Regions from separate parts of the Butyricicoccus porcorum genome, predicted to be linked through region 2. Evidence: predicted binding sites of a transcription regulator. Region 2 holds the regulator's gene; each other region holds the start of a gene.
The links. The regulator HrcA, encoded in region 2, represses chaperone genes, less so after heat shock. The targets are predictions, from matches to a motif close to TGTTAGCACTCNNNNNNNNNGAGTGCTAACA.
Positions count from the first base shown of each region.

Region 1: the regulator HrcA is predicted to act here: its motif matches at 5,617-5,647, upstream of htpG (molecular chaperone HtpG).
Region 3: the regulator HrcA is predicted to act here: its motif matches at 1,476-1,506, upstream of ACLM7Z_RS10025 (co-chaperone GroES).

Region 1 is NZ_CP178353.1:665,732-676,252, reverse strand. Features, by position in the region: gene ACLM7Z_RS03255 (DUF1287 domain-containing protein) at 111-752, shown strand; gene ACLM7Z_RS03250 (adenylosuccinate synthase) at 897-2,174, shown strand; gene ACLM7Z_RS03245 (MATE family efflux transporter) at 2,867-4,252, shown strand; gene ACLM7Z_RS03240 (VanZ family protein) at 4,276-4,734, shown strand; gene ACLM7Z_RS03235 (G-protein coupled receptor) at 4,796-4,960, shown strand; gene mscL (large conductance mechanosensitive channel protein MscL) at 5,056-5,475, shown strand; gene htpG (molecular chaperone HtpG) at 5,707-7,629, shown strand; gene ACLM7Z_RS03220 (hypothetical protein) at 7,800-8,231, shown strand; gene ACLM7Z_RS03215 (zinc ribbon domain-containing protein) at 8,654-9,937, shown strand; gene glgA (glycogen synthase GlgA) at 10,229-10,521, shown strand, end outside.
Region 2 is NZ_CP178353.1:784,103-794,623, reverse strand. Features, by position in the region: gene hemW (radical SAM family heme chaperone HemW) at 1-1,061, opposite strand, end outside; gene lepA (translation elongation factor 4) at 1,051-2,862, opposite strand; gene hrcA (heat-inducible transcriptional repressor HrcA) at 3,346-4,386, shown strand; gene grpE (nucleotide exchange factor GrpE) at 4,424-5,020, shown strand; gene dnaK (molecular chaperone DnaK) at 5,065-6,915, shown strand; gene dnaJ (molecular chaperone DnaJ) at 7,080-8,234, shown strand; gene ACLM7Z_RS03805 (CvpA family protein) at 8,385-10,220, shown strand; gene ACLM7Z_RS03800 (ABC transporter substrate-binding protein) at 10,284-10,521, opposite strand, start outside.
Region 3 is NZ_CP178353.1:2,022,700-2,033,220, forward strand. Features, by position in the region: gene ACLM7Z_RS10015 (DUF4364 family protein) at 1-26, opposite strand, end outside; gene ACLM7Z_RS10020 (THUMP domain-containing class I SAM-dependent RNA methyltransferase) at 175-1,401, shown strand; gene ACLM7Z_RS10025 (co-chaperone GroES) at 1,547-1,831, shown strand; gene groL (chaperonin GroEL) at 1,874-3,502, shown strand; gene ACLM7Z_RS10035 (IS1182 family transposase) at 3,652-5,058, shown strand; gene ACLM7Z_RS10040 (CehA/McbA family metallohydrolase) at 5,246-6,238, shown strand; gene ACLM7Z_RS10045 (MerR family transcriptional regulator) at 6,280-7,101, shown strand; gene ACLM7Z_RS10050 (ABC transporter substrate-binding protein) at 7,222-8,334, shown strand; gene ACLM7Z_RS10055 (ABC transporter permease) at 8,350-9,201, shown strand; gene ACLM7Z_RS10060 (ABC transporter permease) at 9,198-9,992, shown strand; gene ACLM7Z_RS10065 (ABC transporter ATP-binding protein) at 10,000-10,521, shown strand, end outside.

The DNA of each region.
Region 1 (10,521 bases), 120 kb from region 2:
GTATTGGCAGCTGACTTTGTAAAGGGATTGTGACATTTGCGTGCGCAGGCTGTTCGTCTGCCGCCGGATGTGGTACGATGGAGAAAATACAGCAGGGAGGCGGCGTGCATTTGAACAGAAAGAAAATGCGGTGGATTGCCGCAGCAGTGCTTGCCGTGCTGGCAGTGGGCGTGCTGTACCGCTGCTGTGCAAAGCCGGGCTATACCGCGGAGCACTTCAATATTCCGACATACCGCAGTGAACATGACGAGGACGGTGACGGCGTGGACGATCAGACCGATGTGTTACAGGGCGCAAAGGATTATGTCAAAACAAAGCCGAAATACAAAAGCGAATATTATGAGGGCGGCTACCCGGATGATGGCTATGGCGTGTGCACGGATGTGGTCGGGCAGGCAATGCGCGCGGCAGGCTATGACCTGCGTGAGCTGGTGGATGCAGATATTCGGAAAAATCCGGCGGCATATGGCATTGACCGCCCGGATGACAACATCGATTTCCGGCGCGTGCCCAATCTGAATGTCTATTTTCAGCACACAGCCATTTCCCTGACGACGGATGTGTCCGACATTGCACAGTGGCAGGGCGGGGATATTGTTGTATTTCCCCGGCACATCGGCATTGTGTCCGACCGGCGCAATGCCGATGGCGTGCCATATGTCATCCATCATGCAAGTCCGGCACAGCGGCGGTATGAAGAAGATATCCTGTCGAACTGGGATACCGTCACCGGGCATTATCGGGTCAGCTGACCAGAAAAAACTTCCGGATATACTGTTTTCCGCTTTCTCTCGATTTTTTATTGTGTTAAATCGGCAGAAATGATATAATAGCATCAGAAAAAGCTCACGGGGCAGAAAAACAGCCCCGAAATCATCTGAAAGGGGCAATTTTTTATGCCGGGCAAAATTGTATTGGGCGCGCAGTGGGGCGACGAAGGAAAGGGAAAGTATATTGACATCTTTGCTTCACAGGCTGATCTTGTCGTGCGTTCTCAGGGCGGCAACAATGCTGGCCATACCGTCGTAGTCGGCGACGAATCATATAAATTACAGCTCATTCCGTCGGGCATCCTGTATCCGAACTGTGTCAACATCATCGGACCGGGTGTCGTTGTCAATCCGAAGTCCATTCTGGGTGAGATGGATGGCCTGAATGAGCGCGGGATTTCTACCGATAAGCTGTATATCGATGCTCGTGCACACTGCATCCTGCCGTGGCATCTGGAGCTGGACGCGCTGAGCGAAAAGGCGCGCGGCGGCGATGACATCGGCACCACTAAGAAGGGCATCGGCCCGACCTATATGGACAAGTCGGAGCGCATCGGCGTGCGCATGCACGACTTTGTCGATCCGGAGCGCTTTGAAGCGGTTATGACTGAGGCGTGCGAGCGCAAGAACAAGGTCATCACCGGCGTATACGGCGGCGAGCCGATTGACATCAAGGCAGTTCTCGAAGAGTACAAGGTCTATGCAGACCGCCTGAGAAGCCATGTCTGCGACACCTCTGTTCTGACCTACAATGCCATCAAGGAGGGCAAGGAGGTTCTGTTCGAGGGCGCACAGGGCACGCTGCTTGACCTTGATATGGGCACCTATCCGTATGTCACCTCGTCCCATCCGGTTTCCGGCGGCTGCTGTGTTGGCTCCGGCGTCGGCCCGACTGCAATTGACGAGATTGTGGGTATCTGCAAGAGCTATACCACTCGCGTCGGCAAGGGTCCGTTCCCGACCGAGCTGTTCGACGAGACCGGCGATTATATCCGCAATGCCGGCGGCGAATTCGGCACTGTTACCGGCCGTCCGAGACGTACCGGCTGGTTCGACGCAGTCATCGCGCGCTATGCGGTTCGCGTCAACGGCCTGACCGAGATGGTCATCAACAAGATTGACCCGCTGTGCGGCCTGCCGAAGCTGAAGGTCTGCGTTGCCTATGATTTCAAGGGCGAGCGCATCACCGAGTTCCCGGCAAACTTTGCAGATCTGGAGCACTGCACTCCGATCTATGAGGAGTTCGACGGCTTCACCGAGGACATCACCAAGTGCAAGACGTTTGACGAGCTTCCGGTCAATGTAAAGAACTATATCAAGGAGCTGGAGAAAATCATCGGCTGTCCGGTTCGCCTGCTCGGCGTAGGCCCCGGCCGCGATCAGGTCATTTCCATCGACAAGTAATTTTGCAGAATATGCAGGCAGATGCAGTTGCATCTGCCTGTTTTTTATACCTGTAACGGATGGCCTGAACTTGTGTCTGCACAGCGCAGACCCAACGTATATCCATGCCGGAGCATACCGCACGCTTCCTCCATCGATCCGTTTTGCCTATATGTGCAAGTAATGACACAAGACTTCTTGCAACTTAGAAAATCATGCTAAAAAGTTACACGATCCTTGTCTATTTATTTGCAAATGAGATGGTGAATTTTGGAAAGATACGGCAAGATAAAAATCAAACTGACAGAGTAGATTGAGAAAAACGGCATCAGCCAGAACAAGCTCAGCCACCGGGAGGAAAAACAGCGGACACAGATGAACCATAGGATTCTTCTTTCGGCAAGACCATGCTGATTTTGTGTTGTATAATAACATATAGGGCTGGGAGAATAAAGTGGCAAAACAGACAATTCGATATTCACAAAATGTGCAGAATTACCTGGCGAATCGCCTGAATGATATGCAAAATACGTCTTTTTGGATGAAAGTTCGCGGCAGAGGGGGGAAATGGTTCATCAGGGCATACGATGTGAGAAATGAAAAAACAGAAAAGCTTTGTCATTTATGCCTGATTTATGGTATACTAAACCGAGAGCTGAGCTGGAGCGTACCGGCTTTGCTCTCTTTTGTTTTTGTGAAAGGATGGAATTTCTGTGAATCAACATACCTCGGAAGGCGCTTCGGCGCAGTACCGGCGCATGACGGAAACCCCGGTGTCGCGCCTGATTTTAAAGCTCGGCATTCCGACAACCATCAGCATGCTGGCAACCAGCATCTACAATATGGCGGATACCTATTTTGTCGGCACACTCGGCACAAGCGCGAGCGGTGCAGTCGGTGTTGTCTTTGGCCTGATGGCGATTTTACAGGCCGTTGGCTTTATGTTCGGCCACGGTGCGGGAAGTATCCTCTCGCGCAAGCTGGGTGCACAGGACAGGGAGAGCGCAACGCAGGCAGCTTCTACCGGCTTTTTCTGGTCCCTGCTCTCCGGCGTTGCCATTACGGTGTTCGGTCTGCTGTTTCTGACCCCGCTCATGCGGCTGCTCGGCAGTACGGAAACCATTCTGCCGTATGCGCGCACGTATTCGACGTTTATCTTGTTGGCGGCTCCGGTCATGACCAGCAGCTTTGTGTTCAACAATATCCTGCGCTATGAGGGCCGCGCGATGTTTTCCATGATCGGCATGACCACCGGCGGTCTGCTCAACATTTTCGGAGACTGGCTGCTGATCCGGAAATTTCATATGGGCATAGAAGGTGCCGGCATCTCGACAGCGGTTTCCCAGTGCATCGGCTTCTGTATTCTGCTCAGCCCATTCCTGCGCGGCAAGACACAGAGCAAGCTGTCTTTGCATGCAGCAAGGGACGGCATCCGGATGCTTCCGGATGTCTGTGCGACTGGATTTCCCAGCCTGATGCGGCAGGGACTGTCGAGTATTTCCACCATGGTGCTCAACGGGCAGGCAGGCGTCTACGGCGACGCAGCGGTCTCCGCGATGACGATTGTCGCGCGGATCTGTTTCTTTGTGTTTGCCGTCGGTCTCGGCATCGGACAGGGCTTCCAGCCGGTCAGCGGCTTCAATTACGGCGCAAAAAAATATTCCCGTGTGCGGCATGGCTTCCTGTTTACACTGGGCGTGGGGGAATTCTTCCTCGGCACACTTGCCGTGGTCGGTATGCTGCTGTCATCACATCTGATCGGCTTTTTCCGCGATGATCCGGCGGTCATTGAAATCGGCACGTTTGCCCTGCGCGTGCAGCTGATTGCGCTGTTTTTCCAGCCGTTGGCGCTGTGTGCAAACATGCTGTTCCAGAGCATCGGTGCGAATAAACAGGCGACATTTCTGGCAATTCTGCGCAGCGGTGTGTATTTTATCCCGCTCGTTGTGATCCTGCCGCATTTTATAGGGCTGACCGGCGTACAGATTGCACAGACGATTTCAGATGTCCTGACGTTTCTCACAGCGGTTCCGTTTGTCTTCCGATTTTTCCGCAGACTGCCGGAGGACGGTGAGCCGCCGGCTGTCGGGCGGACATAATATGGACAAAAAGGAGGCTGGATATGCCACAGAAAAGCAGACAGGTCTGGGGGACAGTTGGAAATCTTCTGCTGATTGCCGCACTGTTGGTTTTTATTTTTGGAAATTCCCTGCAAAATCGCGCGCAGTCCACCGAACAGAGCGTGGGCATGCTCAGCGTGCTGTCGGGATTGTTTCAATGGGTGTTTGGCTACAATGGCCTGACGGAACATGTGGTGCGCAAGCTGGCACATTTCTGTGAATTTGCCGCACTTGGATTTTTTACCCAACATCTCTGGGCAGTGCGCCGCCGGGTCAACCTGCATTATGTGCTGCATGGACTGTTTTTCGGTCTGCTGTGCGCGGTGACGGATGAAATGCTGCAAACACTGTCCGACCGCAGTGCACAGGTTTCGGATGTGGTGTTGGATTTTTCCGGTGTCGTATGCGGCAGTGCGGTTTTTCTGCTGTTGTATCTGCTGATTCGCAGGCACAGGCGTTGACATTTCACGGGAAATTTGTTACTCTGATTTCGTAATAGTAACAAAAACGGAGGAGGATAACGTGGGAAGACCTGTTAAAAAAGTACACAAAAGCCAGCAGCAGCGCTTGCAGGAAGCCAAGGTGCGCCGTGAGGAGCAGCAGAAGAAGGAAGACCGCAATACCTATATCATGCTCGGCGTGATTGCTGCGATTTTTGTTGTCGCTGCATTGGTGCTGATTTTCTGATGCACCACATCAATACTGACACGGCAAAAGGGGAAAACGGTTCTCTGTGCGGTGTCGATTTGCGTAAAACAGAAAAAGGGAGTGTGACGCATCACATGAAGAAGCTCATCGAAGAATTCAAAGAGTTTGCCCTGCGGGGTAACGTCATTGACCTGGCTGTCGGTGTCATCATCGGCGCCGCTTTCCAGAACATAGTCACATCACTGACTGACGACATCATTTCGCCGCTCATCGGTCTGGTTGCCAAGACGGATTTTAAGGATATGGCGGCGACGGTCTTTGGCGTATCCATCCGCTATGGCTCGTTTATCACCGCTGTCATCAATTTCTTTATCATGGCGGTTGTGCTGTTCGCCATCATCAAGCTGATGAACAAGGCCGCAAGCCTCGGCAAAAAGCCGGAGGAGCCCGCAGCGCCAACCACCAAAATCTGTCCGTTCTGTAAGTCGGAAATCGCCATCGAGGCGACCCGCTGCCCACACTGCACTTCTGAACTCCCGGAGGCCGCAGAGTAAAATAATAAAGCTGTTCGCCCGGACTTCGCGCACATATCGCCGTGTCCGGGCGCTTTTTTTGCATTTTTTCGGCGGAAACCTTTCATTCAATGTTTGTTTACAAATTTCCTCTTGCATTTTTCTGCCATATGGTTTATGCTATATTAGCACTCGATAGTTGAGAGTGCTAACACCCGCGCGGGATTCGCGCGCTGACCGTGTATTTTTAATTACCGAAAGGATTGACATACTATGGCTAAACAGCAGTTCAAGGCAGAGTCCAAGCGCCTGCTCGACATGATGATTAACTCGATCTATACGCACAAGGAAATTTTCCTGCGTGAGCTGATTTCCAATGCGAGTGACGCCATCGACAAACGCCATTTCCGTTCGCTGACCGATGCATCGCTTGTTCCGGAAAACGGCTATGAAATTCGCCTGACCGCAGACACCGATGCGCGCACGCTGACCATCTCGGACAACGGCATCGGCATGACGAAGGATGAGCTGGAAAACAATCTGGGCGTCATTGCACAGAGCGGTTCGCTGGCCTTCAAAAAGGAAAATCAGACCGAAGATACCGACATCATCGGTCAGTTTGGTGTCGGCTTCTATGCGTCGTTCATGGTTGCATCCAATGTCCGCGTCATTTCCAAGGCGTGCGGTGAAACGCAGGCCTATGTCTGGGAGTCGGACGGTGCGGACGGCTATACCATTGAGCCGGGCGAGAAGGACAGCTTCGGCACCGATATCATCCTGACCATCAAGCCGAATCAGGAGAATGAAAATGGCGACGTTGAGGAAGGCTATGACGAATTTCTCGAGACCTACCGCCTGGCAGGTCTGGTTCGCAAGTATTCCGATTATATCCGTTACCCGATTAAGATGCTGATGCCGCATTCCAAGGAGAAGCCGAAGCCGGAGGATGCACCGGAGGATTATCAGCCGGAGTATGAAACCGTCTATGAGGATGAAACCCTCAACTCCATGGTTCCGCTTTGGAAAAAGGACAAGAAGGACATCACGGAGGATGAGTACAACGAGTTCTATCGCTCCAAGTTCATGGACTATATGAAGCCGCTGCGCGTCATTCATTCGCATTCCGAGGGCCTGACTGCATCGTACACCTCCATGCTGTACATTCCGGCACAGGCACCGTATGACTATTATTCCAAGGACTATCAGAAGGGTCTCCAGCTGTATGCGTCCGGCGTGCTGATTATGGATAAATGCGCTGACCTGCTGCCGGATTACTTCGGCTTTGTCCGCGGCCTTGTCGATTCGTCCGACCTGTCGCTGAACATCTCCCGTGAGATGCTGCAGCATGACCGCCAGCTCAAGGCGATTGCCATCAGCCTCGAGAAGAAGATCAAGTCCGAACTGCTCAAGATGCAGAAGGATGACCGCGAGAATTATGAGAAGTTCTGGGAGGCATTCGGCTATACCATCAAGGCAGGTGCTTATGCAAATTATGGCGCAGACAAGGAAAAGCTGCGTGATCTGCTGATGTTCTACTCCGCAAAGGAGAAGAAGATGATTTCGCTGAAGGAATACCGCGAGGCTATGCCGGAAGGCCAGGAGGAAATCTATTACGCTGCGGGCACAAATGTCGATCTGCTGGATAAGCTGCCGCAGGCCGAGATGGTGCGCAAGCACGACTATGACATCCTGTACCTCACCGCAGACATCGATGAATTCGTCATCAACCTGCTGGCAGAGCAGGATGAAAAGAAGTTCCGTTCGATTACGGCAGGCGATCTGAATCTGTCTTCCGATGAGGAGAAGAAGGAAGCGGAAGAAAAGTCCACTGCTAACCGTGCGATGTTCGACCTCATGAAGGAATCGCTGGATGGCAAGGTCAAGGATGTCCGTGTTTCCTCCCGTCTGGTCAGCGATCCGGTCTGCCTGACCTCTGAGGGCAGCCTGTCCATCGAGATGGAGCGTGTGCTCAACGCGATGCCGAACGGACAGGGCCATGTCAACGCGGAGAAGATTCTGGAGATCAATGCGTCGCATCCGGTCTTCGAGACGCTGTGCAAGCTGTACAACGACGATCAGGATAAGCTGAAGCAGTATACCGAACTGCTGTACAATCAGGCACTGCTGATTGCAGGGATTCCGATTGCAGATCCGGCAGCATTCTCCAATGCAATCTGTGACCTGATGGCAAAATAATTTATCATACAACAGTCACTCATCATATTTTTACAGGGCTTCCCTGCTGCGGGCCGGATCTGTCCGGCTATGCGGCGGGAGGCCCGATTTTTTAGACGGGAACGCACTGCCTTTGCGTATTCCGGCAAAATATGCTATGATATCAGAAAAAATGGGCAGGAGGCAACCGGATGGCACAGGACAGAGAGCAGAAAAACTATCGCATTACATGCATTGAGGACGAAAACGGAAACCGACCCGGAGACATGCACGAACCGACGGAGCCGGAACAGAATCAGCTGGAGCATGATCCGCTCGACGAGCTGCCGGATCTCTCGGAACAGACCGGAGGCTTGCCGATTGTCACATTTGTGCTGATCTGTCTGGCGGCCAGCTCGGTCATGCTGATTGGCCGCATGCTGACGGCAGGCTCGGCACTGGTTGTGGCAGGCTGTGTGGGTCTTGAAGTCATCGTTGCATTCGGTGTGGTTGTTCTCATCCGCGGCATGTTTCAGAAGCTGCGCCGACAGGGAGAGGACGAAAAATGGTATCCCATCAGTACGGCAGTCATGGCGATTGGCATTGCCGTCGGGTTGGTGATCGGTGTTTTCTATTGCCTCTGACTGCGGAGTTTGTAACAAACCCGAAACAAATTCGTCAAAAAGAATTTATAAATTTGTCAAAGGAACGTCATATTCGGACGATATACTAAATACAATCAGAAAAACAGGTTTCGACTCTGTTTTTGTTGATTCATCTCCCTATTACCAGTTTGGATCTCTTCCCATCGATGCGTCAGGTACGAGACGCAGGGAAGCGGATCCGCTCTTTTCCAACTCAGCCCCCCTTTTTCATGTTTTAATACCAGAACCCCGGACAGCAGGCATGCCGTCCGGGGTTCTTTGATTGTGCGGACATACATAAAATGAGTGTGTGTATGCCAGTTTGTGTGCAGAAGCACGAATTGATGCCGCCAAACTTGTCATATTTTGAAGTATGGGGTATAATCGAAGAAAACCAGGAAGGCAAAAAGGGAGGAGACAGCATGTATTGTATCCGATGCGGAAGCCAGCTGAAAGACGGAACCCAATACTGTATTTTCTGCGGCGCGCCGACGGCAGCTGTGAAAAAAGAGCGCCCACGCCCGATAGAAGATGACACCGTTTCGATTCCGGTTGACTTTTTTTCCAGCCGCATGGCACAGGATGGGGAAGATGACTTTACCATTGCAATTCCGGATGATTTTGTCCGCACGGATACAATCCCGCAGGCGGAGAAACCGGATGACATAGGGGATATGGATTTCACGCGCATGGTGACAAAGGAGGATATCCGCGAGGCCATTGAAGAACAAATGCGTGGGAGTATGGAACTGCCGGACGAGGCGGGGGATGACGATTTCACACGCATGGTAGCGAAGGAACACATCCGCGAAGCGATGCAGGAACAGGCGAAGCCGGACGGCGCGGCGGATATGGAAACCACGCGCACAGTTGAGAAACAGGATATCCGCGCGGCGATGCAGGAGCAGGCGAAGCACGACGGCGCGGCGGATATGGAAACCACGCGCACAGTTGAGAAACAGGATATTCGCGCGGCGATGCAGGAGCAGGCGAAGCACGACGGCGCGGCGGATATGGAAACCACGCGCACAGTTGAGAAACAGGATATCCGCGCGGCGATGCAGGAACAGGCGAAGCACGACGGCGCGGCGGATATGGAAACCACGCGCACAGTTGAGAAGCAGGATATTCGCGCGGCGATGCAGGAACAGGCGAAGCACGACGGCGCGGCGGATATGGAAACCACGCGCACAGTTGAGAAACAGGATATCCGCGCGGCGATGCAGGAGCAGGCGAAGCACGACGGCGCGGCGGATATGGAAACCACGCGCACAGTTGAGAAGCAGGATATTCGCGCGGCGATGCAGGAGCAGGCGAAGCCGGACAGTGCAGGCGCTCTGGACTACACGCGCGCTGTGGCAAAGGAGGAGATCCGCGCGGCGATGCAGGAGCAGCAGGAAGAGGAGCTGCCGCAGGTCGATGTTGCGGACATCCCGGATATTCCAATTCCATCGGACTTTATCGCGGATGCACCGGAATCCTTTACCGAAGCAGAACGGCAGGCTGCTGATGAAGACGAGGACGATGCGCCGGAGCAGCTGATGAGCAAGCGCGGCATGCTGTTTGTCATCCTTGTCGTTGTACTGCTGTTTGCGATTGCAGTTGGCGCTTGTGTGACTGTGCTGCGCGGCGATACTGCCCCGGCAGAGGACACCGGTTCCGGCTCGGCTGAGGTTGGATTCTGGTCGCCGGCGGACGGTGAATAAGCCGGATAAAACCGTATGCCATTGCGGTTCACAGGATAGGTAAATATAACACAAAACGATGAATATCATGCACTGCGACGTATATTTCCGGACAGAACCGCGAAAATGGGAGAAAAAAGAAGACACATTGCATCAAACTGGGGCAGGCGAGCCGGTTGACAAGCATGCGGACATGTTCTATAATTAGTCTGAATACAACGATGCAATTTTTGTACAAAGTTGCTATATTCTGGACGGCGGATTCCGCCGCAGGCTCACAGAGTGAGGACATAAGATGGAGGAGCTTAAAATATGAAGAACATATTGTTTGCCGCATCGGAATGCGTACCGTTTGTCAAGACCGGAGGTTTGGCGGATGTTGTCGGCGCGCTTCCTAAATCCCTGGATAAGGAAAAATACGATGTGCGTGTCGTCATTCCGGACTATACCTGTATCCCGCAGAAGTATCGCAGTCGCTTTTCTTATATCGGAAATTTCTATATGGATCTGGGCGGGCTGGGCAATTTCTATGTCGGCATTATGACATGCGAGCTGGACGGTATCCGCTATTATTATATCGACAACGAGCATTTCTTCCACGGCGA
Region 2 (10,521 bases):
GCGTCAGTGAGATGCCAGTGGCTTCCTGTATGACTGATATGGGTTGGTGGCAGGACGGAAAATGCCTGCTCAATAGGGGTGGGATCGCGTCCGAATGTGGCGCGGTAGTATGCTGCATCCCAGCCGTCCGAGGTGCGGAGGGAGAGCATGATATATTCCAGTGCGCGGTCAATGTGCTCGTCTTCTATGACCGGGCGGGCAGTCCCTGCCAGCCATGTGCTGAGGTCACGCGGCCATTCGATGCGTTGTCCGCCGAAATCGGCGTGTGCACCGGGGCCGAAGCCGAGATAGGGCGACTGTGCCCAATACCGGCTGTTGTGGCGGCTGCGGAAGTGGCTTTCGCGCGCAAAATTGGAAATTTCGTAGTGTTCAAAGCCTGCCTGTGCCATTTTTTCACATAGCAGCAGATACATATCTGCCTGTGTGTCTTCCTCCGGCAGGATGGGATTCTGTTGTCCAAGCGGCGTGTGCGGCTCGACAGTCAGCCCGTAGCACGACAGGTGTTCCGGCTCCAGTGCGAGCAGCGCGTCAATCGACTGTTCCAGCTGTGGGACAGTCTGTCCCGGCAGAGCATACATCAGATCGACACTGAGGTTATCAAAGCCCGCACGCCGGGCACGGAAAAAGGCATCCTGTGCCTGAGCGAATGTATGGATACGCCCAAGGGCGCGCAGCTCTTCGTCGTGCGCCGACTGAATGCCCATCGACAGGCGGGTTACACCTGCTTCGCGCGAGATTGACAGAAATTCGTCTGTCATGGAGTCCGGATTGGCTTCGACGGTGATTTCCGCATTTGGCTCGACAGCATACCGCCGCCGCAGCTCGTCCAGCGTGCGCGCGATGCGCGCACCGCCCAGCAGGCTGGGCGTGCCGCCGCCGAAGTAAATTGTATCGATGGTATAATCGGTACAGTCCGGCGCGGCCTGGACGAGCTGCGCCAGCAGGCGGTGCACATAGGCATCCCACTGCTGCGGCTGTCCCGCAACGGAATAGAAATCACAGTAGGCACATTTTGCCGCGCAGAACGGCACATGGATATAGATACCCAGCTTATTCTTCATCCAGCTTAAGCACCGCCATAAAGGCTTCCTGCGGCACCTGGACGGAACCGAGGGCACGCATACGCTTTTTGCCTTCCTTCTGCTTTTCCAGCAGCTTTTTCTTTCGGGTGATGTCGCCGCCATAGCACTTGGCAAGGACATCCTTGCGCATTGCCTTGATGGTTTCACGCGCAATGATCTTGTTGCCGATGGCGGCCTGAACCGGGATTTCGAACAGCTGACGCGGGATATTATCCTTCAGCTTTTCGACAATTTTACGTGCGCGTCCATATGCTTTGTCCGTATGGACAATGAATGACAGCGCATCGACCGGGTCGCCGTTGAGCAGGACATCCAGCTTGACCAGATCGGACTTGCGGTAGCCAATCAGCTCGTAATCGAGCGAAGCATAGCCGCGCGTACGCGATTTGAGTGCGTCAAAGAAATCATAAATAATTTCACCCAGTGGCAGCTCATAATGCAGCTCGACACGGTCGGTGTCGATGTACTGCATGTCCTTATAAATGCCGCGTCGTTCCTGACACAGATCCATGATATTGCCGACATATTCACTCGGCGTCATGATGCTCGCTTTGACATACGGCTCTTCAGCGTAATCCAGCGTAGTCGGGTCAGGATAATTGAGCGGGTTGTCGATATATTCCTCCTCGCCGTCCGTGCGTTTGATTTTGTAGATAACGCTCGGTGCGGTGGTGATGAGGTCGAGATCATATTCGCGTTCGAGGCGTTCCTGAATGATCTCCATATGGAGCAGGCCGAGGAAGCCGCAGCGGAAGCCAAAGCCGAGGGCAATGGAGCTTTCCGGCTCGAAGGTCAGAGAGGCATCATTTAACTGGAGCTTTTCCAGTGCGTCGCGCAGATCGGGATAGCGTGCGCTGTCCGCCGGATAGACACCGGAAAAGACCATCGGCTGTACCTTGCGGTAGCCGGGCAGCGGCTCGGCGGCACGGTTTTCGGTACCGGTGACGGTATCACCGACGCGCGTATCAGATACATTTTTAATGGAAGCGGTAAAATAGCCGACCTCACCGGCACACAGGCCGTCTGCGGACGGTTCGAGCGACAGCGGGCGCATATAACCGGCTTCGACAACCTGGAACTGTGCACCGGTCGCCATCATGGAAACCTTCATGCCGGGCTTGATGCAGCCTTCCATAACGCGGACATAGACAATGACGCCGCGATAGGTATCATACTGGCTGTCGAAGATGAGGGCGCGCAGCGGTGCATCCGGATCGCCATCCGGCGCAGGGATATCGCTGACAATGCGTTCGAGCACTTCTTCAATATTGATACCCATTTTGGCAGAGACCTCCGGCGCATCCTCTGCGGGTATGCCGATGATATCCTCGATTTCATGCTTGGCGCGCGCCGGGTCAGCGGACGGCAGATCGATTTTATTGACGACCGGCAGAACCTCCAGACCGTGCTCGATGGCGAGATAGGTGTTGGCGAGTGTCTGTGCCTCAATGCCCTGCGTGGCATCGACGACGAGTACAGCGCCTTCACATGCAGCGAGTGAGCGCGATACCTCATAATTGAAGTCGACATGGCCGGGCGTGTCGATCAGGTTCATCTGATATGTTTTCCCGTCCTGCGCTTCATAGTCCATGCGCACGGCACGGGCTTTGATCGTAATGCCGCGCTCACGTTCCAGATCCATATTGTCCAGCAGCTGGCTTTCCATTTCGCGCTGGGTAACGGTATGGCATTGTTCCAGCAGGCGGTCAGCCAGCGTGGATTTGCCGTGGTCGATGTGCGCCACAATCGAAAAATTGCGGATGAGAGATTGGTCTTTCATGATTGCTCCTTTTGCGCCGCACAGCAGGAGAAGCTGCTCTGCGGCAGGCGTTCACGGCGGCAGGTATGCCCGCCGTTTTATCGTAAATACTAGTATATCATAGCATTTCGTGCTGGACAACGGAAATTGCGCATAAAAACAACGGAAAAAGTAGTGCCGACGCGCACAGAGGAGAGACGGAACCGGTTCGTGCAATCCAAGCGGCTCCTTCTGCGGGTCTGGCTCGCGCCGTGAAACCGGCGCGCGCAGGGAACAGACACCTGATTTGAAAAACTGCCCAAATCCCGCCGGGAAATTCTGCCCCAAACGGTCAATTTTACAGCAATTTTCAACATTCACAAATTATTCACAGAATTTCCCCGGCTTTTCCTTGACATTGCGGGGGACGGGTGGTATCTTGTATTTAGCACTCAGAGAGGTTGAGTGCTAACACTCAAAGCAAGACAGTGCTAAAGCACCCGGAATCATCAGGAGGTGAACACCGTGGAGCTGTCCGCACGAAAAAAACTGATCTTAAAGACAATCATCGGCGATTATATTCGCACGGCAGAGCCGGTTGGCTCCAAGGCGATTGCGAGCCGTCCGGAGCTTGGATTTTCTTCCGCTACCATCCGCAATGAGATGAGCGAGCTGGAGGAAATGGGCTATCTGGAAAAACCGCACACCTCTGCCGGACGCATTCCGTCGCCCGCAGGCTATCGCCTGTATGTCGATGAGCTGATGGGTCAGCCAAATCTGACCGCCGCTGACGTCGACCGCATCAATTCGGTTATGAAGCTCAAGGTCAAGGAGCTTGACCGCATGGTGTCTGAGGCCGGCAAGCTGATTTCCAATCTGACCGATTATACGACGCTCGCCGTCACGCCGGTGATGCAGCGCGTCACCATCCGGAAATTCCAGATTATCTCAGTCAGCCCGGTGGATTTTGTCATCGTTGCCGTCACCGACAGCGGCGTTGTCAAAAACAAGATGTTGCGCACTGCGGCTCCGGTGACAGCGGATGAGGCGGAGCTGCTGACTTATGTGCTCAACCAGACGCTGACCGGCATCCCGATCGATGCCATCACGCCGGAACGGTTCGACATCGTCCGCCGCGCCGCAGGTGTCACCGCACTGCTGACACTGGTTGCAGAATTTCTCAATGAGTTCATCGAGGAGATGAGCGAACAGAAGGTATTTTTGCAGGGTGCCTCCAAGCTGCTGGCATATCCGGAATATAGGGATGTGCACAAGGCACAGGAGCTGCTGGATTTCATCTCGGATGAAAGCAACATGCCTGCCCTGCGGGCGTTTACCCGCGACATCGACGGCGTGCGCATCACCATCGGGCCGGAAAACGGCAAGGGACCGATGCAGAACGCGAGCATGGTCTATGCGACCTATAACATCGGCTCAGTCGGACGCGGCCTGATCGGGATCGTCGGCCCGACCCGAATGGATTACGCGAAGCTGTCCGCACGGCTGGCGCTGTTCTCCAAAGGGCTCAATCGTTTGATTGCCGAGACCTTTTTCGACGAAGACTAGCATGCAGTTGCATAGCATATGATTACCCCGCCGCGGCATGGCGGCGATGGAGGAGGAACGACCACACATGGAAACCAAAGACAGCGTAGAGCAGGAAACCGTTCAGCAGGAAGCGGAAACCGCAGCGGCTGCGCAGGCGGAAAAGGCTGCCGGAGCTGCTGAGGCGGAATCGGCCGAAGAAAAAAAAGAGCTGACCGCAGAGGAAAAACTGCAAAAGCAGTTTGATGAGCTGAATGACCGCTATATGCGCATGGCTGCCGAATACGACAACTTCCGCAAGCGCGTCGTAAAGGAACGCGATATGATCCGCTCGGAGGCAACCGGAAAGGCCCTGTCCGCCATCCTTCCGATTTATGACAATCTGGAGCGTGCGCTGGCGCAGGAAACCGCCGATACCGAATATAAAAAGGGCGTCGAAATGACAGCACGGCAGTTTGAGTCTGCGCTCGAATCGCTCGGCGTCGAAATCATCACCGCGGAGCCCGGCTCCGCATTCGATCCGACCGTACACAACGCGGTCATGCATATCGAAGACGAAGACCTCGAGGAGAACAGCATTGTAGAATGCTTCCAGAAGGGCTTCCGTCACGGCGACAAGATCATCCGCACGGCGATGGTCAAGGTCGCAAACTGAATTCTTTGTAAAATAACATCTTTTCTAAATAGGAGGAACTTATCATGGGCAAGATTATCGGCATTGACTTAGGTACTACAAACTCTTGTGTCGCTGTCATGGAAGGCGGCGAGGCTGTCGTCATCCCGAACAGCGAAGGTGCAAGAACCACCCCGTCTGTCGTAGCATTCAATAAGCAGGGCGAGCGCATTGTCGGCCAGACCGCAAAGAACCAGGCTGTCACCAATGCAGACCGCACCATCATTTCCATCAAGCGTCACATGGGCTCGGATTACCGTGTTGCCATCGACGACAAGAAGTATTCCCCGCAGGAAGTTTCTGCAATGATCCTGCAAAAGCTGAAGGCGGATGCGGAAGCCTACATCGGCTCTCCGGTTACCGAGGCAGTTATCACGGTTCCGGCATACTTCACTGACGCACAGCGTCAGGCAACCAAGGACGCAGGCAGAATTGCAGGCCTGGACGTCAAGCGTATCATCAACGAGCCGACCGCAGCTGCACTGGCTTACGGTGTAGATAAGGAATCGGAGCAGAAGATCATGGTCTATGACCTCGGCGGCGGTACGTTCGATGTCTCCATTCTGGAAATCGGCGACGGCGTTCTGGAAGTTCTGGCAACCGCAGGCAACAACCACCTCGGCGGCGATGACTTCGACCAGCGCATCATCGACTGGATGGCTTCTGAGTTCCAGAAATCCAACGGCATCGACCTGCGCGGCGACAAGATGGCAATGCAGCGCCTGAAGGAAGCTGCTGAGAAGGCAAAGATCGAGCTGTCCGGTGTCGCAACCACCACCATTTCCCAGCCGTATATCACCGCGGACGCAACCGGCCCGAAGCATCTGGAGCTGACACTGTCCCGCGCAAAGTTCAATGAACTGACCCATGACCTTGTTGAAGCAACCATGGGCCCGGTTAACCAGGCAATGAGCGACGCAGGCCTGTCCGCTGGCGACCTGTCCAAGATCCTGCTGGTCGGCGGTTCCACCCGTATCCCGGCGGTTCAGGAAGCCGTTAAGAAGATCACCGGCAAGGATGCATTCAAGGGCATCAACCCGGATGAATGTGTCGCAGTTGGCGCAGCTATTCAGGGCGGCGTACTCGGCGGCGATGTCAAGGACGTCCTGCTGCTGGATGTCACCCCGCTGTCCCTCGGCATTGAGACCCTTGGCGGCGTATGCACCAAGCTGATCGACCGCAACACCACCATCCCGACCAAGAAGAGCCAGATCTTCTCCACCGCAGCTGACAACCAGCCGTCCGTTGAGATTCATGTCCTCCAGGGCGAGCGTGAGATGGCAGCTGACAACAAGACCCTTGGCCGCTTCAATCTGGATGGCATTGCTCCGGCACGCCGCGGCGTGCCGCAGATCGAGGTTACGTTCGACATCGATGCAAACGGCATCGTAAACGTATCCGCAAAGGATCTGGGCACCGGCAAGGAGCAGAAGATCACCATCACCGCATCGACCAACCTGTCGGATGACGAGATCAACAAGGCAGTTGAGGAAGCGGAGAAGTTCGCAGAAGAGGATAAGAAGCGCAAGGAGCAGGTTGAAATCCGCAACAATGCGGAGCAGCTGGTCTTCCAGTGCGAGAACACGCTGAGCGAGCTGGGCGATAAGGTCGACGCGGCGGATAAGTCCGCTGTTGAGGCTGAGATCACCAAGGTCAAGGATGCACTCAAGGGCACCGACACCGATGCGATCAAGGCAGCATCTGACAGCCTGATGGGCAAGTTCCAGGAAATCTCCGCAAAGATGTACCAGCAGGCAAATCCGCAGGGTGCTGACCCGAACGACTTTGCAGGCGGCGCACAGGGCGGTGCACAGACCGGTGCAAACGGCGAGCAATATTATGATGCAGATTTCAAGGATGTTTCTGACGACAAGTAATCCAATAGAAACAAGACGGCAGGCAGGTTGGGATTCAACCTGCCTTGTCGGCTGTTCGGATGAGAAAAACATGTGCATTCCGGCAGCCGCAAGATAACCTCATTTATTCCGGCGACACGGTTCATCCCGGTTCGCCCCTTACATTTGCAGGAGGGTCATAGCATATGGCTGATAAAAGAGACTATTACGAGGTGCTTGGCGTCAGCAAGGGTGCGACCGATGACGAGATCAAAAAGGCGTACCGCAAGCTGGCAAAAAAATATCACCCCGATCTGAATAAAGATAACCCGGAAGCCGCAGACAAGTTCAAGGAAGCCGGAGAGGCATATGAAATCCTCTCCGACAAGGAGAAGCGCGCGCGTTACGACCAGTTTGGTTTCGCGGGTGTCGATCCGAACTATGGCGCAGGACAGGGCGCAGGCGGCTTCGGCGGCTTTGAAGACGTCGACCTCGGCGACATTTTCGGCAGCTTTTTCGGCGGCGGTTTCGGTGGTTCTTCGCGCCAGAGCCGCGCGAATGCACCGCGTCAGGGTGAGTCCATCCGCCGATCTGTCGTACTGAGCTTTGAGGAAGCGGTATTCGGCTGTGAAAAGGAAATCACGATTGACCGCGTCGAGAAGTGCACCGAATGCGGCGGCACGGGCGCGGAAAAGGGCTATACTCCGGAAACCTGTCCGACCTGTCACGGCACCGGCACGGTACAGCAGACCCAGAGAACGCCGTTCGGCGCATTCTCCAGCTCTTCGCCGTGCTCCAACTGCCGCGGCACGGGCAAGATCATCAAGAAGCCGTGTAAGAAGTGCCACGGTACCGGTACGGAGCGCCGTTCGCGCACGCTGAAGGTCTCCATCCCGGCGGGCATCGATGACGGTCAGAGTGTCGCACTGCGCGGTCAGGGCGGCGCAGGCACCAACGGCGGCCCGGCAGGCGATGTCATTGTCACCGTATCCATTCGTCCGCATCCGCTGTTCCAGCGCGATGGGTATGACGTATGGTGTGAGGTTCCGATTTCGTATGCACAGGCATGCCTCGGTGAAAAGCTGATTGTTCCGACGATTGACGGCAAGGTGGAATACAGCATGCCGGCAGGCACCCAGCCGGGTACCGTCTTCCGCATGCGCGGCAAGGGCATCCAGATGGTCAACGGGCGCGGCCGCGGCGACCAGTATGTCAAGGTCACGCTCGAGATACCGAAGAACCTGAACGACAAACAAAAGGAACTGCTGCGTGAGCTGGAGGACAGCGATACGCCGCAGAACCATCCGGGCCGCAAGTCGTTCCGCGACAAGATGAAGGATCTGTTCGGCAAAAAGGACTGATGACACAGCAAAAGCCGCCCACGACGGGCGGCTTTTTCGCGCGGCGAACCCCCGCTTTTTCCTACACAAAATTGACTTGTTTGTCCAAATATAGTACCATAGGGGTAAACTTACCCGGAGGAACATTCCCCGGGGAGAGAGGGAGGAAACATGATGAACAACAACGATTTCTTTGGGCAACAAAGCCCGTTTGGGGAAAATCCGTTTGGGCAGGGCCCGTTTGGGAATCAGCCGCCAAAGAAAAACTGGAAGGAACAGCTCCGCCAGTTCCGCGACAAAAAGAAGAATCACAAAAAACCGCAGGAGAAGACCAAAGCCAGCCGCATTGTGCTGACAGCCGTGCTGTTTGTCCTCCAGTTGCTGGTGCAGTTCTATGTCTCGCTGCCTGCGATCAATATTCAGAGCACAGGCTTCTGGGCGTTCGCAGGGGAAAACCTGCTTATCCTGATGGTGCTGACCAGTGCGCTGTGTAGGGGTTCGTTTGCGTCCAACCTGCGCCGGGTGTGCACGGCAGTGATCGGCGTTGGCGTTGTGGCCTTTTTTGCGCTGGCCCTGCTGTCCAGCCCGATTTTGCAGTCACATCAGTATGCATCGCTGATGCAGGATTCGATTGAACAGAAGCAAATCGAGGAATATACGCCGACGATTGACAATGTGCCGCTGCTGGACAAGGACAGCGCATCGCGTCTGGCAAACCGTGCGCTCGGTAATCTGGTCGATGAGGTCTCGCAGTTCGAGCTGTATGATACCTATCAGGTGACGGTTGCGGGTGCGCCGGTGCGCGTCCAGCCGCTGGATTATGTCGGCTTTGTCAAATGGTTTATGAACCGCAGCACCGGCATTCCGGCCTATATTACCGTCGATATGAAAACACAGAATACCAAAATTGTCCGGCTGGAAGACGGCAAGGGCATCAAATATTCCCAGCAGGCATATTTCAATGACAACCTGCTGCGGCATGTCCGGTTCAACTATCCATGTGACATGCTGGGCGACCCGCATTTTGAGCTGGATGAATCGGGCAATCCATATTGGGTTTACCCGGTGCTGGAGCATAAAATCATGCTGTTCAGCGGAACGGATGTCAAGGGTGTCATTACGGTCGACCCGGTGACGGGTGAATGCACGCGCTATGAACGGGGCGATATCCCCGACTGGATTGACAACGTATACAGCCCGCAAATTATCATGCAGCAGTATGACTGGTATGGCAGCTATCAGAACGGCTGGATCAACTCGGTGGTCGGTCAGAAGGGCGTTGTGCGCACGACAGAGGGTTATAACTACATCCCGAAGGGCAATGACCTGTATATTTACACCGGCGTGACTTCGGTTGTGAGCGATGAATCCAATATCGGCTTTATCTTTACCAATTTGCGCACGCGCGAAACGGAATTTTATGAAATCGCAGGCGCGGAGGAATTTTCCGCAATGGAGAGCGCAGAGGGCGTCGTACAGCACCTCAATTATGACGCGACCTTCCCGATTCTGCTGATGATCGAAGGCCAGCCGACGTATACCGTCGCGCTCAAGGACAATGCGGGACTGGTCAAGCAGTACGGCATGGTCAACATGGCACAGTATCAGATTGTCGCCACCGGTTCCACCATCAAGGACTGTCAGGCGAATTACCGCAAGCTGTTGGAGAGCAATGGCGCAGAGGTTACACAGTCCGCAACGGAGGAAATGACCGGCGTGATTGACGATGTCCGCACCGCGGTTATCAGCGGCACGACATATTATTATATCCGCTTGCAGGGTGGGGATGTGTATTATATCCTCAGCGCGGCGGACAACGAGCAGGCTGTCCTGCTGGGTACGGGCGATACCGTTACACTGAATGTTGAAACGGCAGACGAGGGCAAGCAGCTGCAAAAGGCAGGGCTGAAGGGTGCGACAGCGTCCGAGGCCGCACAGCCCGACCCGGAAGAAGAGAGTTCCGCCGAGCCGGACGAAACCGCAGGCGAAGCACAGCCGGAGGCATAACAGACGCGAAAAAAGCAGAGAATGGAGCGCTCCATTCTCTGCTTTTTGTATGTGCGGGCAAAATTATTTTGCCTTGACTTTAATCCACAGCTCGGAGAGCTTTTTCCGCAGCACTTCATTGTCGCGGAATACTTCATCCTTGTCGTAGCCGGAGCGCGGGATATACGCCTCATTGCCTTCATAAATGCCGCCTTCGCCGTAGGCATCCGCCATGACTTCCGCATTGGAGGACGTATAGCCGACCGTTTCCGTGTTGTCCATCGACGCGTCATACGTCAGGACATAGTTGATAAACAGGTTG
Region 3 (10,521 bases), 1.2 Mb from region 2:
CGGATCATGCGAACACCTCGAATCATTCAGTATTGTATTCAGTATAACACAAACAATTGGAAATGCAAAGTGAAACGCGGCAGATCATGTCAAAGCTACTTGTCTGACCGGCGAAAGTATAGTACAATGAAACACACGCCGCATTCTGCGGCAATTATGGAAGGATTTTTATATATGGAATATGAATTTTGCTGTCCGACCCTGTTCGGACTGGAGGGAATCGTCGGCGATGAGCTGCGCCATGGCGGCGGGCTGACCGATGTCCGTGTCGAAAACGGGCGGGTATTTTTTTCCGGCGATGCGCGCACACTGGTATGGGCTAATCTGTGGCTGCGCTGCGCGGAGCGCGTGTTGATTAAAGTGGGAGAATTCCCGGCACGTACCTTTGAAGAGCTGTTTGAGGGTGTTTACGAGCTCCCGTGGCTGGACTACATTGAAAAGGACTGTGCGTTCCCGGTCAAGGGTTATTCGCTGAATTCAAATTTGCACAGCATCCCGGACTGCCAGAGCATTGTAAAAAAAGCGATTGTCAAAAGCCTGTCGGAATCCTACGGCATTGGCTGGTTTGAGGAGACTGGCCCGCGCTGCCAGGTACAGTTCTCTATCATGGATAATATTGCAACACTGTATCTGGATACCTCGGGTGCTGGACTGCACAAGCGCGGTTACCGCGCGAATGCAAACGAAGCGCCGCTGCGCGAGACGCTTGCGGCGGCGATGGTGCATCTCTCACGTTACCGCGGGCGGGGAGAATTTCTCGACCCATTCTGCGGTTCGGGTACGATCCCGATCGAGGCGGCGATGATTGCCATGAACCGCGCGCCTGGACTGGCGCGTTCCTTTGACGCGGAAAAATGGGCATGTATCGACCCGGAGCTGTGGCGGCAGGGAAGGGAACAGGCACTTGACGTCATCTACCGTGACCGCTGCTATGACATCTGCGGCAGTGATATCGATCCGGCATGCGTTGAGCTGTCTGCGGAAAATGCGAAAAAGGCGGGCGTAGAGCATACGGTGCGTTTCGAGACACGTGATGCCTGCACACTGCGCCTGGACAGACGCGAGGGCACACTGATCTGCAATCCACCGTACGGTGAGCGCATGATGGACGTTGCTTCTGCGCGCAAGCTGCTGCGAAATTTTGGCACAACCGCCTCTCGTTCGCCAATGAAGCAGTATATTATCAGCTCTGACGAGAAATTTGAGGAGTTTTTCGGGGTAAAAGCGGATAAAAAAAGAAAACTGTACAACGGCATGCTGCGCTGTAATCTGTTTATGTATTATCAGCCGCCTGAAAAGCGAAAGCGGTTCCGTTCGTTTGCCAACACAAAGAATAACATGAAAAAAGTTCAGAAAAATCGCAATAATCGCCCAAACAAGCGGTTTGAGGGTCATTCATAAATTGTTTACAAAAATATTGGAAAAATCGGAAAAAAACTCTTGCGTATTCGGGGCAAATGATATAATATAATATACGTTAGCACTCCGGGTAATCGAGTGCTAAACCTGAAGAAGTTATTTTAATCATCTTAGGAGGATTTTTATTATGAAGCTCAAGCCTTTATCTGACCGCGTTGTCATCAAGATGACCGAAGCAGAAGAAACCACCAAGAGCGGTATCATTCTCACCGGCTCTGCAAAGGAAAAGCCGCAGGTAGCAGAAGTTCTGGCTGTTGGCCCGGGTGGTGTTGTCGACGGCAAGGAAGTCGTTATGCAGGTTAAGGTTGGCGATAAGGTAATCACCAGCAAGTACTCCGGCACCGAGGTCAAGATTGACGGCGAGGAACTGATCGTTGTCCGTCAGAACGACATTCTGGCTGTTGTCGAGTAAGTTTAAGCATTTATTACCCATCATTTAGGAGGCTATTATATCATGGCAAAGCAGATTCTTTTCGGCGAGGAAGCTCGCCGTGCACTGGGTCGCGGCGTAGACCAGCTGGCTGATACGGTTAAGGTAACTCTCGGTCCGAAGGGCCGCAACGTCGTTCTCGACAAGAAGTACGGCACCCCGCTGATCACCAACGACGGCGTTACCATCGCAAAGGACATCGAGCTGGATGATCCGTTCGAGAACATGGGCGCACAGCTGGTCAAGGAAGTTGCAACCAAGACCAACGATCTGGCAGGCGACGGCACTACGACTGCTACCGTTCTGGCTCAGGCTATCATCACTGAGGGTATGAAGAACGTTGCAGCAGGCGCAAATCCGATGATTATGCGCAAGGGTATCGCCAAGGGCGTTGCTACTGCGGTTGAAGCAATCAAGGGTAACTCCGAGAACATCAAGGGCACCAGCGATATTGCTCGTGTTGCAGCGATTTCTTCCAGCGACGTTGCAATCGGCGATCTGATTGCTGAGGCAATGGAGAAGGTTTCCGCTGACGGCGTTATTACCGTCGAGGAGTCCAAGACCGCTGAGACCTATTCTGAAATCGTAGAAGGCATGCAGTTCGATCGCGGCTACATCACGCCGTACATGGTAACGGATACCGATAAGATGGAGGCAGTTCTGGATGATGCTGTTATCCTGATTACCGATAAGAAGATTTCCAACATTCAGGATCTGCTGCCGCTGCTGGAGCAGATTGTCAAGACCGGCAAGAAGCTGCTCATCATTGCAGAGGATCTGGAAGGCGAAGCACTGTCTACCCTGCTTCTGAACAAGCTGCGCGGCACCTTCACCTGTGTTGCAGTTAAGGCTCCGGGCTTTGGCGATCGCCGCAAGGAGATGCTGAAGGATATCGCTGTTCTGACCGGCGGCCAGGTTATTTCGGAAGAGATCGGCCTCGAGCTGAAGGACGCTACGCTGGATATGCTGGGTCGTGCACGTCAGGTCAAGGTTAACAAGGAAGGCACTGTCATTGTTGACGGCGCTGGCGCACAGGAAGAAATTGCGGCACGCGTTGCAAACATCCGTCATGCAATTGAGATGACCACCTCTGATTTCGACCGTGAGAAGCTCCAGGAGAGACTGGCAAAGCTGGCTGGCGGTGTCGCTGTCATCAAGGTTGGTGCTGCAACTGAGACTGAAATGAAGGAAAAGAAGCTGCGTGTTGAGGATGCACTGAACGCTACCCGCGCTGCTGTTGAAGAGGGTATTGTTGCCGGCGGCGGCGTTGCATATGTCAATGCAGTTTCCGCAGTTGCTGCTGTTGCTGATACCTGCGAAGGTGATGAGAAGACTGGTGTCAGCATCGTTGCAAAGGCACTTCAGGCTCCGATCAAGCAGATTGCTGCAAACGCAGGCATCGATGGCGCAGTTGTTCTGGAGAAGATCCGCGAATCCGGCAAGGTTGGCTATGGCTTCGACGCTTACAGCGAGACCTACTGCGATATGATCGAGTCCGGTATTGTTGATCCGACGAAGGTTAACCGTTCTGCTTTGCAGAATGCGGCTTCTGTGGCAGCTACCGTACTGACAACCGAGTCCATTGTTACCGACATCAAGGAGCCGGCTCCGGCTGCTGCTCCGGCTGCTCCGGACATGGGTGGCATGTACTAAGTCAGTGCCATAACACAAGGTACACCAAATTTACGAGAGATTCTCGATTTAAGAATTCCCGCCGAAAGGCGGGAATTTCAGCCTGTCGAAAAAGTCGCCGAAAGGCGGCTTTTTCTGTTATAATAAAGATAAGAGAGACAGGTGATAAAATGATAGTAAAAGGGAAGGAAAACAGAGAGGCAGTAGAGATTGTAAGTCTGGATATGTTAGTGCCCGAGGATCATCTACTGAGGAAAATAGATGCAGCAGTAGATTTCAAACAAATTTATGAATTTGTAGATGATTTGTACTGCAAGGACAACGGCAGGCCAAGTATCGATCCGGTAGTATTGTTTAAGATTGTAATGATACAGCACATATATGGGATACCATCGCTCCGGCGGACGCTGGAAGAAGTGAATATGAATGTTGCATACAGGTGGTTTATCGGTTATCCATTGAATGAGCAGGTGCCGCATTTTTCAACAGTAAGCTATAATTTTAAGCATCGTTTTACAACAGCAACTGTAGAATATATATTTCGGTGGATATTGAACACAGCAGCAAAGGAAGGATTTCTGGATACGAGTGCAATTTTTATCGATGGGACACATATCAAAGCAAGTGCAAACATGAAGAAAAAAGCACGAAAAGCTGTTCCAGTTGAAGCAAAACGATATGCAAAGGAGCTGCGGGAAGAAATTAACAGAGATCGCGAAGAACACGACAAAAAGCCATTCAACGATGATGACGATTCAACACCGCCAAAGGAGAAAGAAATAACAGTTTCGACAACGGATCCGGATGCCGGCGTATTCCATAAAGGTGAACACAAGAAGTGTTTTGCCTACGAAGCGCATACAGCCTGTGACAAGCATAATTTTATTCTCGACGTAGAAGTAACAGCAGGAAATGTACATGACAGTGTAGCATTTGACCCGTTATATGACCAGCTTTGCGAACATTACCCAGAACATAAAACGATAGTAGCAGACAGCGCCTACAAAACTCCTTCGATTTGTAAACGTATTTTTGAGAGTGGAAGAGTATTATCTACAGCATATAAACGTCCAATGACAAAGAAAGGCGGTCATGAATGGTGGAAATATGTTTATGATGAGTATTATGATTGTGTAATCTGTCCGGAGTATAAAACACTTCATTATGCAACAACGAACAAAGATGGATATCGTGAATATAAGAGCAGGTCATACGTCTGCGAACATTGTCCGACCAGAGAGCTGTGTACATCGAGTGCAAAGTTTGAAAAGACTGTCACCAGACACGTATGGGCTGATTATGTAGAGTTGGCAGAAGACGCACGTCATATGACTGAATATCGTGACTTATATAAACTCCGACAACAAAAGATTGAACGTGTATTTGCAGATGCCAAAGAAAAGCATGGTATGCGCTATACACAATATCGAGGCTTGGCTCAAGTTACCAACTGGGTGAAGCTTAAATTTGCTGCCATGAATCTGAAAAAGCTGGCTATGTGGAAGTGGAAGATCCATTTCCCTATTCCAGTTTTCCGGCTTTTTCCCTATATGTGCCAAAATCTGGCTCTCGCTTAATGCGCAGCCGGGTTCTTCGACAGGCTCGAATTCCCGCCGAAAGGCGGGAATTTTTTTGCTTTTATACACATTTTTTAACTGATGTCAAAATCAAAGCTTTACATTTTAAGAAGACTTAACCAAAATTTTACGCTGGTATGGTAGATTGCAGCATTGGGGGCAGATACGATAGGGAAGAGGTGATTTTATGAATATCAACGGTTTTACCGAAACAGGAACATGGTACAAAGGCAATTTGCACTGCCATTCGACAAATTCAGATGGATTATTGAAACCTGACGAAGTTGCTGCATTATATAAAGAGCATGGATATCATTTTCTGGCCATCAGCGATCACGATTTATATTCCGATTACCGCAACGAATTGGGCAGTGATACGTTTCTTATTTTGCCCGCTCTGGAGGCATCAGCCGTGTTGTATGAGGATGAGAGTAAAACGGAACGATTGCGGATTCATCATATTCACGGCATCCTGGGAACGGAAGAGATGCAAAAGAACGCAGAACACAATCTGTTTCATCATCTGGAATATTATCCGCCGCGTCTGTTTTACGGCAACTGGGATGGCGCAGCTGTGGCGCAGGAGCTTCAGGATGATCTGAAAAAACATGGATGCATTACTACCTACAATCACCCTGTCTGGTCCAGAGTCAGGGAGGATGAATTTATCGATATTGAGGGTTGTACGGCAATGGAAATTTTTAATTACGGCACGGTGAACGAAAGTGCAACAGGAGTTGATTCTCTGCATTGGGATGTTATGCTGCGCAAGGGAAAGAAAATTTTTGCCGTTGCTTCGGATGACAACCACAATGATGGCATTGTGGAGGACAGTTTTGGCGGATATATCGTAGTCAAAGCGGAGAAGCTGAACCATGAATCGATTGTTCAGGCCATTGTGGACGGAAATTATTATTCTTCTTCTGGCCCGGAAATCTTTGACTGGGGTATTCGGGACAATGTGGCATATGTGCAGTGCAGTTCAGTAAACAGAGTAAATTTTATCGCAGGCAATTACATCAATGCAGGAGGATGTGTGGTATCCCGGTCAGGGAAAGATGACATAACCGAGGCGAGGTTTGCATTGCGCGGCAATGAGGATTACATCCGGGTTGAATGCACCGACCGACACGGAAATACCGCATGGACGAATCCAATCTTTTTAAAGGGACTCAGATGAGTCCCTTTTTCGCACACCCAAAAATACAGAGGAAAGACAACATGGTCAAATATGTACTTTCAATTTCAGAACTGGCAAAATTAAAAAACATCACAAGTGAAACTCTGAGATATTACGACAGAATCGGGCTGCTGAAACCGGATTATACCTCGGAGAGCGGACGACGGTATTATTCGATCCGCCAGTATGAACGCCTCGGAACCATTCTTGAACTGCGTCAGGCCGGTATGAGTCTGAATATGATTCAGGAATACCTTGACAATCGGAATTTTCAAAAGTCTCTTTCGATGCTGGAGGAGTATCAGAGGGAATTTGAACGAAAATTACAGGAACAAATGCAGTTGAATGAGGCGCTGCTCCGGAAGCTGGCGTTTTTGAGAAGTTTGTCTGACCTTCCGCAAATGGAAACCGTATTTGAAATGGAATTTCCAATCCGTTATATGGTTACCTTTGGAAAGGAAGCGGGCGACAGGGAAGAGCATGCGATGGCGTTCACCAAGCTGGAGAATTATATCAGAGAAAAAATACCGATCCTTGCCAGTGACCGGGTAGGAGTCATAGCTGACGAGAGATTGCTTGTCCCCAACGATCAGCTTATTCCGGCTGTACCGATGCTGCTGGTTTCTCCCGAAAAGGCGGACACAACTTATTTGAGGGAAATTCCGTCAGGTAAGTATGTCTGCATGTACTATAAAAATGGAGTTCTGGAAAAATATGATCGCTGTTTTGAGAAAATCAAGCAGTACATTCAGGAGAAAAACTATCGAATTTGCGGCAAGATTTTGCAAATATATAAAATCGATGTCACATTGACCAACAATGCGGAGGAAACCGTGCTGGAAATTCAAATTCCGGTACAATAGCGGTCAGAATTTTCTTGAATTTAACAAACTTTACTGATTCATGAGTTGAAGTTTTTGCTGCACAAAGAAGTATGCTGTAAAAGAAGTCAAAAAAGATCCATTTAATTTCAGGAGGTAACAATGAAAAAGAGATTCATTCAATTGACGGCTGCGGTTTTAACAGCTACGATTTCTGCCGCATGTCTTGCAGGCTGCGGAAGTACAGGCAGCACACAAACAGAAAGTGTAGATTTGAACAGCATGTCTCTGGAAGAGATTACAGCCAAGGCGAAAGAAGAAGGAGAAGTTAATTCCGTAGGTATGCCGGATGACTGGGCAAACTGGGATGATACGTGGAGCGGAATTTACGATACATATGGATTGAAGCACACCGATGTCGACCTGTCTTCCGCAGAGGAACTGGCGATGTTCGAGGCGGAGAAGAACAATGCGACCAAGGATATCGGTGATGTGGGTGAGACCTACGGCGCAGTTGCAGAAGAAAAGGGCCTGACTCTCAAATATAAGACCAGCTATTGGGATGAAATCCCGGATTGGGCAAAAGATGATGATGGCGACTGGGTGGTTGCATATTACGGAACCATGGCGCTGATGACCAACAAGAGGCTGGTTCCGGATGCGCCGACGTCATTCCAGGATCTGCTGGACGGCGACTATGTCGTATCCATCGGTGACGTTGCAAAGTCCACCAGAGCACAGTATGCTGTGCTGGCTGCGGCTTATGCAATGGGCGGAGATGAAAGCAACATTCAACCGGGTCTGGATTTCTTCCGCCAGCTTGCGGAGCAGGGACGTCTGGATAAGGGAGAATTCAATTTCAGCCGCATTGAAAAGGGTGAAATTGGCGTTGCAATTATTTGGGATTTCGTAGGAATCGGCTACCGCGAACAGATCAAGGAAAACAATCCGGATGCAGATTTTGAGATGTGCATTCCGAGCGACTGTTCGGTACAGAGTGGTTACACAACTATCATCAACGCGTATACCAAACGTCCGTATGCGGCAGCTTTGACGAGAGAATATATTCTGAGTGATGAGGGACAGTTGAATCTGGCAAAGGGGTATGCGAAAACAGTGCGCGATATAGATCTGCCGGCCGAGCTGGAGGAAAAAATGATCCCGGATAATCAGTATAACAATGTAAAGATGGTAGAAGATCAGGAAGCATGGGAAGAAACCGTGGCAGAGCTTCCCTCTCTGTGGAATGAAGAAGTCATGGCATACGCCAAATAAACAGGGAGTGGAATTATGAGGAAGACGCAGACAAAAAAGTATTTGCTGGCATTGCTTCCGTTCGTGATTCTGGTGGGGCTGTTTGAGATTATCCCGATTGCAACCATTATCGTAAGAAGCTTTACACCAGAGAGCGGAGAGATTGGTCTTACCTTGGCCAATTATGTCCAGGTTTTTACCAAAAAACTATATCGGTCAGCTATTTTTAATAGCCTGATTATTGCGGTGTTCTCATCTGTCATCGGCCTGTTTGTGGCATTCTTTGGATCCAAGGCGGCCTATGAAAAAGGCGGCAGAGCGAAAAAGATTTTCATGAGCCTGCTCAATATGGTTTCCAATTTTTCGGGCGTTCCGCTGGCATTTGCCTACATTATCATGCTGGGCAACACGGGCATTCTCACCCTGATCGGACAGAAATACGGCATTCAATTTCTGGCAGAATTTCCGTTGTATTCGGTTGTAGGCCTGATGTTTACCTATATTTACTTCCAGATTCCGCTGTCCACACTTCTGCTGCTCCCGGCATTCGAGTCCATCAAAAAGGAATGGAAGGATGCTGTCGGGCTGCTGGGAGGTACCAGCAGAACATTCTGGATGAAGGTTGGTATTCCGGTACTGATGCCGAGCATCCTGGGTACCTTTTCCACGATGTTTGCCAATGCCATCGCGGCCTATGCGACTGCGTATGCTCTGGTGATGAACAATGTTTCGATTCTCCCGATTCGGATTTCGGAACAGTTTGTCGGAGATGTCGTACAAAATCCGCATCTCGGCGGCGCACTGGCTGTCATACTGATGGCACTGATGGTCCTTTCCGTTTTCATCAATGAGAAGATTCTACAGAAAGACAGGGGGCACCAGGAATGAGAGAAACCGGAAAGAAAAGAGGAAGCAGTGGGCTTCTGTGGGTTATCGGAATTTATCTTTTGTTCCCATTGCTTTTGACCTTTATCTATTCGCTGTTTACCGAATGGATTACGATTCTTCCCAAAGGATTTACACTGAATGCCTATCTGGAACTGTTCCGGGATTCGTATTTTTGGAGCTGCATTGGAAGAACAGTCCTGATCTCCGTTGTGCCGATTGTCATTTGTACCATTGTTGTCCTGCTTGCCATGTATGTGGTAGTGGTGTACCTGCCTAAGCTGGACAGCATCATGAAGGTGATTTGTACGATCCCATATGCCATTCAGGGCGTTATCCTTCCGATCAGTGTGCTGGGATTGTATGTCAATGCGCCGGAGCCATTTTCCAACCGCGTATTCATGCTGGTCTGCACCTACTGCATCGTCGTGCTTCCCTATATTTATCAGGGTGTGCGCAATAATCTGAATGCAGTACACGCGCCGAGACTACTGGAAGCGGCACAGATGCTGGGGGCTGGAAGGTTTTATGCATTTTGGAACATCATCCTTCCCAACATTGCAAGTGGTGTTATGGTCTCCGCCATGCTGGCATTGTCGATTGTGTTTGGCGATTTTGTCATCATCAATACGCTGGCGGGCAACTACTTCCCAACCGGACAGATGTATCTGTATGCTGTCATGAAGCAGTCCGGACAAAAGGCAAGCGCCGTTATTGTATTGCTGTTTATCGTAACGCTGCTGATTTCTCTGGCAGTATTCGGCCTACAGAAAGACAAAAAGAAGGAGAGGTAAATTCCAGATGGCATATATTGAATTCAGGAATATTGATAAATTTTATGGCGAAAATCACGTGCTCAAAAATGTGAATTTGAATATCGAAAAGGGGCAGTTTGTCACGTTGCTGGGACCGTCTGGCTGCGGCAAGAGCACGCTTCTGCGTTGTCTGTCTGGTCTGGAGGAAATTTCCTCCGGACAGATTATCATGGACGGCAAGGATATCACCGGACTTGAGCCAAAAGATAGAAACATCGGCATGGTGTTCCAGCATTACAGCCTGTTCCCAAACATGACGGTAGAGGAAAATATCGCGTTTGGTCTGAAAATGAAAAAGAAGCCACAGGATGAAATCGACAGTAAGGTGAAGGAAGTCATGGAAATGGTCGAGCTGACCGGGAAGGAGAAGGCCTATCCGGTCAGTCTGTCTGGCGGACAGCAGCAGAGAGTTGCACTGGCACGCAGCATTGTGCAGCAGTCGAAGGTGCTGCTGTTGGACGAGCCGCTCAGTGCCATCGATGCCAAGCTGAGAAAGGCACTCCAGCAG